One region of the Pseudoalteromonas galatheae genome, then DNA from elsewhere that is predicted to be linked to it. Evidence: predicted binding sites of a transcription regulator. Region 1 holds the regulator's gene; the other holds the start of a gene.
The links. Region 1 encodes sigma-54, which starts transcription at its own class of promoters, with help from an activator protein. Its sites were predicted from a motif close to GTTGGCACGNNNNTNGNNT; they were not measured.

Region 1 (4,181 bases):
GTTTTCGCTTCTTTAATGATATGGATGTGGTCACCCATGTTCAATCCATCAGAGACGGATCCAACAAAGGAAGATGAACCGTTAGCTAAGCCAGATTACGTTGCAACCACGCTTCAACAAACGACCTATAGTGAAAATGGCTTATTAAACTATCAAGTAACTGCTGATAAGATGGAGTTGTATCAAGATCTTGGCTTTAGTCACTTTGAAAAACCTATTTTCACTTTGTATAACGGTGAGCAAAATTGGCAAATAAGTTCATCGGAAGCAACATTATACGAAAACAATACTTTAATCTTGGAAGGCAATGTATTGGCAAAGAATTTAACACCTAACGCCATGATCACTGATATTAATGCCGACAATGTAAGAGTTGAAATTAAGCAAAAATTGATGAAGTCGGAACACCCTGTTGTTATCACGGGTCCTAGTCTTAGGATCACGGGTAAAGGGCTACATGCGGATCTGCAAAAGCAAGTGATCGAACTCATCAACCACACAAAGACAATTTATTATGACCAGTAAAATCATTAACAACCTAGTTTGCATCGGCTTGCTTGCAAGTTCTACTCTGGCTATTGCCGCAGAACAAAATGAAGTCATTATTGATGCTGGCCGTCAGCAAGCTCAGCTGCAAAGCAATATCGGTATTTTTGAACAGAATGTTGTAATTATTCATGGCAACAGAAAAATAAATGCTGACCGCCTAGAGGTTCACCGCCGCGCAGAGCTTGGTACAAATAAACAGCTGCTTGTTGCAACTGGCAGCCCTGCCACTTTTAGCGAACGTCAACCTGATGGCAACTTGCTAGAAGCCAAAGCAAATGAAATCCGTTACGACGTAGCTAAAGGAACCCTAGTGATTTCTGGCGATGCGGAAATCAATCAAACAGGGCAAAAAATCAATGCGCAAGTCATCACCTACGACATTGAAAAGCAATTGATCAGCGCTGAGCGCTCAGATCAAGAAGATTCCCGTGTAAGAACCATACTTGTTCCTGTAGATGACAAAAAAGACGCAAAAGATAAAAAAGCGCAGGAAGAAGGTAACAATTAATGAGCGAGCTCAAAGCAACGGGTTTAGCAAAGAGTTATAAAGGTCGTGAAGTCGTCAAGAATGTTGGCTTAAGTGTCCAAGCTGGCAGTATTGTAGGTTTGTTAGGCCCAAATGGCGCAGGTAAAACCACTACTTTTTACATGATAGTAGGATTAGTACCAAGCGATAAAGGTTTTATTCAGATTGATGGCGAAGACATCACTTTACTACCGATGCATAGCCGCGCGCGACTTGGCATTGGCTATCTTCCGCAAGAGTCTTCAATCTTTAGAAAGCTCACGGTCTATCAAAATTTAATGGCGATTTTAGAAACTCGAAAAGACTTAACTAAAGTTGAAAGAGAGGCTGAGCTAAATGAGTTATTAGATGAATTTAATATTCAACATATTCGCGATTCACAGGGTATGGCATTATCGGGAGGCGAAAGAAGACGGGTAGAAATTGCTCGCGCTTTAGCTGCTAATCCCAAGTTTATCCTGTTAGATGAACCTTTTGCTGGTGTTGATCCAATTTCGGTGTTAGATATAAAGACAATCATAGAGCACCTAAAAAACCGCGGTATCGGTGTATTAATCACCGATCACAACGTAAGAGAAACACTAGACGTATGTGAAAAGGCCTACATCGTTTCACATGGTGAGTTAATCGCTGCAGGCACGCCAGAACATGTTTTGGCAGATCAAACCGTAAGAGATGTCTACCTAGGCGAACAATTCAAGCTATAGTTAAGACGTAGTATTAATAACTGTTAAAAAGGATTGTTAGAGATACATGAGGCAATCATTACAGCTGCGCATGGGGCAGCAACTTACAATGACTCCACAACTGCAACAAGCTATTCGCTTGCTGCAGCTTAGTACATTGGATCTGCAACAGGAAATACAAGAAGCATTAGACAGCAATCCATTATTGGAAGTGGAAGAAGGTGATAATACTGACGGCGAAAATGCTGACCAACACGGCCAAGAAAAGAGCAGCACTGAAGATAATCAAAATTCAGGCGATGAAGCATCAGTTAGTGACTATGAGATAGACTCAGATACCGCCATGAGCAAAGACACGGTGAGCGATGATCTCGCCATGGATGTCACTTGGGACGAGTATATGAGCGCAGCTCCAGCCGCCAGCTCAGGTCCACTCCCTGATGACGATAATGTTTATCAAGGGGAAACCTCTGAATCTCTCCATGATTATCTCATGTGGCAACTTGAGTTGACTCCATTTAGTCCAACAGATAGAGCTATTGCGATTGCGATTATTGAAGCGGTCGACCTGTCAGGCATTTTAACACTCTCTTGCGAAGACATTTTAGAGAGCATTAATGACGAAGATAGCGAAGAGCCTATTGAGCTAGATGAAGTCGAAGCCGTACTCAAACGTATTCAGCTTTTTGACCCTGTTGGTATCGCTGCGCGTAGTTTACAAGAATGCTTATGTATTCAGCTAAACCAATTCGCCCCAGATACGCCATGGATTGCCGAAACGAAAATGATCCTGACAGAGCATATTGATTTGCTTGCCAGCCGTGACTATCGAACTTTGGCTAAGAAAACGCGCCTTAAAGAAGCCGATCTCAAAGAGGTGATGACGCTAATTCATAGTCTTAACCCAAAGCCTGCGGCAAGCATTATTCATGAAGAACCTGAGTATGTGATCCCTGATGTATCGGTGAAAAAAGTAAAAGGTCGTTGGGTCGTAGAGCTAAACCCTGATGCTATGCCTAAAATAAGAGTAAACGATCACTACGCTGCGATGTCTAGAACGGCGAAATCCAGTACGGATAGTCAGTTTATTCGCTCTCATTTACAAGAAGCAAAATGGTTTATTAAAAGCTTAGAAAGCCGAAATGATACTTTATTAAAAGTTACCAATTGCATTGTGCAACAACAACAGGCATTCTTTGAACATGGCCCCGAAGCAATGCGCCCTATGGTGCTAAATGATGTTGCTGAAATGGTTGAGATGCATGAGTCCACAATTTCCCGTGTGACAACACAAAAATATATGCATACACCTCGGGGAATATTTGAGCTGAAGTATTTCTTCTCTAGCCATGTAAGTACAGAAAATGGAGGTGAGTGCTCTTCCACAGCAATTAGGGCACTTATCAAAAAGCTGATAGCTGCAGAAAATACCGCGAAGCCATTGAGTGACAGCAAAATTGCAGATATCTTAGCTGAGCAAGGAATTAAGGTAGCGAGACGCACGATTGCAAAATATCGTGAATCCCTAGCCATTCCACCGTCAAATCAGCGTAAAAGTTTGATATAAGACGTAAAACCCAAGAAGGAAAAATGCTTATGCAACTAAATCTAACTGGTCGCCATGTAGAAATTACTGACTCATTAAGAGACTATGTCACCAACAAGTTTGCGAAGCTAGAAAGGCACTTTGATCATATCAATAACGTGCATGTGATCCTAGATGTCGAGAAGCTAGTACAAAAAGCAGAAGCAACATTACACGTAAACGGCGGCGAACTATTTGCATCAACAGAGCATCAAGATATGTATGCCGCAATTGATGGCCTTATCAACAAGCTAGATCGTCAAGTTATTAAACACAAAGAGAAGCTCACTCGACACTAAGATGAAATTAAGTGAATTAGTGAACAAGGACTGCAGTAAAGCTGCGGTCCTTTTTAATAGCAAAAAACGTATTTTAGAATACATCAGCGAACTGGCTCATAGTCAAATTCCAAATACCAGTCAGCATGCTATCTTGGACGCTTTAATGGCGCGAGAGAAATTAGGTAGCACTGGGATTGGTAAAGGCATTGCTATTCCTCATGGACGACTTGAAGGGTTAGATAAAATCCTTGCAATGGTACTTGTCAGTGAGCAAGGGATCCAGTTTGAAGCCATAGATAAGCAGCCGGTCGATATTTTTGTCGCATTCATCGTACCTGAAGGTGATAATCAACAGCACCTGAAGACCTTAGCGGCGATTGCTGATACACTCCAAGACAAGTCTTTTTGCAAAATGCTTAGGCAAGCAAAAAGTGATGATGAGTTATATGCAGTGATCCAAGGTGAATTTGATGAGTGATGAAGAAAAAGGACTCGAGCTTATCATTATCAGTGGCCGATCTGGCTCTGGTAAATCTGTAGCGCTTCGAGTATTG
Region 2 (4,181 bases), 2.3 Mb from region 1:
GGGACTGCGACAATCGGAATTGATCATATTGATACCTCATTGCTGGCCAGCGCCAATATCTCGTTCAGCAGCGCACCAGGCTGTAATGCGATAGCTGTTGCCGAGTATGTGATAAGCGCTCTACTTGCATATGCACAAGAAACCTCCACGCCACTTCAAGATAAAACGATTGCCATCATTGGGGTTGGTAATATTGGCGCGTGTTTGGCATCAAAGCTTAAAGGGCTTGGTCTTACGATATTATTGTGTGACCCCGTAAGGCAGCAAGCGGGGACATTGGATTCACATGTAGCGTTAGATGAAGCTTTGGCTCGCGCGGATATTGTGACATTTCACGTTCCATTAGTTAAGCAGGGTCCGCATAAAACGGTTCATCTACTTGATGCATCGCGGATAGCGGCATTAAAGCCGGGTACGGTAATAGTCAATGCAAGCCGTGGAGATGTTATCGATAATCAAGCGCTTTTGCATGCGGTAGAGGGTGGGCAAGCGCTTGAGCTGATCTTAGACGTTTGGGAAAATGAGCCGAATATTTTACAACCGTTACTGCAGTATACTCGCTTTGCATCTGTACATATTGCTGGCCACACGCTAGAAGGCAAGGCACGAGGGACGCAAATGTTATACGAAGCTGTATGCCGGGAGTTCGATTTACCAGCCAGCAAAACGATTAGTGATTTTCTCCCTAAACCAAGTGTCACTGGCTGCCAGTTGCAATGCACAGCCAACGAGCAGGATATTATCAATTTAGCGCATCTTGTTTATGATATTCGCCGTGATGATGGCATCATGAGAAAACAGCTAAACACATTGGGCTTTGATACCTTGCGTAAAGCATATCCCGTGCGTCGAGAATTTAGTACAATTGCAGTCAATAATGACTCACCAATCAGTGAAAAGCTTTACCAACTTGGCTTTTCTGAGCACAAGAGTTAAGTGCTGTGGTTGGTATATTACAGAATGAGGAAAAATAATGTCGCAAAAATATAATGTTGCGGTACTTGGCGCAACAGGTCTTGTTGGCAAGCAAATTATCGAATTACTAGCGGAACGGAAATTTCCTGTAGACACGCTGTATCCACTCGCGAGTAGCCGAAGTGCGGGTGAAGAAATTGACTTTATGGGTGAAAAAATCGAAGTTCTGGATGTTGAAGAGTTTGATTTTTCTAATGCCCACATCGGTTTGTTTTCAGCGGGTGGTTCCGTGTCGGAGAAATATGCACCTATCGCCGCTGAAGCTGGCTGTATTGTTATAGACAATACCTCACATTTTAGATACGACTTTGATATTCCATTAGTGGTTCCTGAGGTGAATAAAGACAGTCTTGCAGATTTTAGAAATCGTAACATCATTGCTAACCCAAACTGCTCTACAATCCAAATGCTAGTGGCGCTTAAACCAATTTATGATGCCTATGGCATTGACAGAATTAATGTCTCAACTTATCAAGCGGTATCTGGTGCAGGTAAAGAAGCGGTAGATGAGTTGGCTAAGCAAACTGCAAACTTAATGAATGCAAGACCGATGGAAAACGAAATATTTAGCAAACAAATCGCTTTTAACGTCATTCCTCAAATTGATGCGTTCCAAGAAAATGGTTACACCAAAGAAGAAATGAAGATGGTGTGGGAAACGCAAAAAATCTTGGGCGACTCAAGTGTTTTGGTTAACCCGACTGCGGTTCGCGTTCCTGTGTTTTTTGGTCATGCTGAAGCCATTCATCTTGAAACGCGCATGCCTTATGATCTTGAACATATTAAGCAGTTACTTGCTGGTGCGCCGGGTGTTGAGTTAATTGAAGACGAAAACGACTACCCAACACCGGTAAGTGATGCAAGTGGTAACGATACCGTTTATGTAGGTCGTGTAAGGCAAGATATTTCACATCCACTGGGCTTAAACTTATGGGTGGTATCAGACAACACCAGAAAAGGTGCCGCAACAAATAGCATCCAAATTGCAGAAGCCCTGATAGAAAGCTATCTATAAGTATCCATTGATATCGCAAAGTAAGCAGAGTTTTGCTTACTTTTTTGCGCTATAACGGCAAACTTCTGCCAAGAAGTTTGCCGTTAAGTCAAATACTTGACTATTCTTCACCTATATCTGCTATTCCAAAATCAGTAAAAAGCATTATAACCATGTTACCTTTCAATACGTTGCAATGGATATTCCAACATATCTGGTTTATAGTTTGCATTTGGAATAGAGCTTGCTTCAAAGCCATAATAATAAAATGTCGTTTAACGGGTGTTAAACATTTGAGTAAAGGATCGGCATGCGCGGTTTAGCCTTATTTAGTATCTTTGTATTCGCACTGATTGCCACACCAGTATATACCCAAGAGGGGGTAGTGCTAAAAGGCCCTAAAGGGGTTGATTATGGGGCTCAAGGTCGGTCAATAGGGCCTATCAGACCCACGGATACATTGTGGCGTATAGCACAAAAAGTGCGACCAGATGACTCGGTCACCATTTATCAGGTGATGAAGGCGCTTTACGATAAAAATCCTAATTCATTTCTAGATAAAAACCTCAACCATATGCAGGATGGGGCGTATTTACGTATTCCTACCATCAATGAAATTCGCAGTGTTAACCCTGAGTTGGCAAAGCAAAAGTCGGATCAAGATGACAAACTTTGGGAAATGAAGCGTAAGGGATTATTGAATCCAAATGCAATAAACGAAGCTGAGAAAAAGGTTACGCAAGCTCGTAAAGTCGATGTAGAAGAAGCAAAAGAAGACCTGACTAATCAACTGCGCTCTTTAAAAATGGAGCAGGACATGCGGCTGATGGACTTACAAAAAGAGTTCAAGTCCTCAGTGCGTAATGTTGAAGAAATCCTATCCGAAAACAATAAGTTAAAGCAACAGCTTGGTGCTATTTCTACCGAGCTTCAAACGGTTCGTACCCAACTTGGTAAAGACAGCGAAATCCAACAACAGCTAAAGGCTGTTATTGACTTACAAAATGAAATGATTGATCAGCAGGCGGCTCAGGCAAAAGCGCAAGAAAGTAGCGAGTTAAGCGCATTCTTTAGCTCGCCAGCTGGAATTGCGTTACTTGCCACATTACCAGCACTATTAGCAATTGCTGGATTTGTCATGTTTCGCCGGAAGAAAAGTCAATCTCAGGCGTCAACAGATGACGATGATTTTCTTCCGCAAACACCATCCGCTGCTACTGCGGGCGCTGCAACCGCTGCGACTGCATTTGACCCAGAGCCAGACCCACTTGATATCGGAATGGGCGACGATGAAGACGCGCTGGGCGCAAGCGTACAGTTAGATGACGATATCTTGCCTGAAGACGATGAAATTACCTTTGACTCACTTGATGATGACTTCGATGAAGGGAGTGATACGCTAGATCAAGACGAACTTGATAGTTTACTAAACGAAGATATTTCGTTTGGTGATGATCATGACGAAGACTTTATGCAACAGAGCTTCGATGAGGCTGGTGATGAAGTTTCGCTCGATGTTGATGATAGTCAAAATATTTTAAGTGACAGTGATCTAGATGATTTGTTCAACGAATCTCAGGATGAAGAAATTGATGTTAGCGATGATGCACTTGCAGCCCTGAGTGAGGAGCTTGCAGATGAACAGGGTGCTGTTGCTAGCGATGATGATATCGATTCAATTCTTGATGGTGCGCTAGATGAAGAACCCGAATTTAGCGGCAATTTTGATAGTGAAAGCTTAGTTGAGGCTGATGATATCGACGCGCTACTTGATGCTGCCCAAGGTGCTGACGATGATGCACTGCCCGACTTTGAGGAGCCAAACAACGAGCTTGCGGGCGATGATATTGATGCGCTGTTAAATGAAGTTCAAGACGATGCGTTAGCCGAAATTAACGAAGAGCCGGATACGCTTGACGGTGATGATATCGATGCCTTATTGGATGAAGCGCAGGAAGATACGTTGCCGGAATTAGAAGAAGAGTCAGGTGATCTTGCTGGTGATGATATCGATGCTTTATTAGATGAAGCGCAAGAAGATACGTTGCCGGAATTAGAAGAAGAGCCTAGTGATCTTGCTGGTGACGACATCGATGCTTTATTAGATGAAGCGCAAGAAGATACGTTGCCAGAATTAGAAGAAGAGTCCGGTGATGATATCGATGCCTTACTAGGTGAAGCACAAGAAGATACATTGCTAGAGCAGGAAGAA

Region 2: the regulator sigma-54 is predicted to act here: its motif matches at 2,201-2,219, upstream of CWC29_RS04370 (FimV/HubP family polar landmark protein).

What each region holds. Positions count from the first base shown of each region.
Region 1 covers NZ_PNCO02000001.1:3,311,320-3,315,500, forward strand. The annotation lists gene lptC (LPS export ABC transporter periplasmic protein LptC) at 1-525, shown strand, start outside; gene lptA (lipopolysaccharide transport periplasmic protein LptA) at 515-1,057, shown strand; gene lptB (LPS export ABC transporter ATP-binding protein) at 1,057-1,782, shown strand; gene CWC29_RS14730 (RNA polymerase factor sigma-54) at 1,829-3,328, shown strand; gene hpf (ribosome hibernation promoting factor) at 3,358-3,645, shown strand; gene ptsN (PTS IIA-like nitrogen regulatory protein PtsN) at 3,647-4,105, shown strand; gene rapZ (RNase adapter RapZ) at 4,098-4,181, shown strand, end outside.
Region 2 covers NZ_PNCO02000001.1:1,002,956-1,007,136, forward strand. The annotation lists gene CWC29_RS04360 (4-phosphoerythronate dehydrogenase) at 1-936, shown strand, start outside; gene CWC29_RS04365 (aspartate-semialdehyde dehydrogenase) at 974-1,990, shown strand; gene CWC29_RS04370 (FimV/HubP family polar landmark protein) at 2,280-4,181, shown strand, end outside.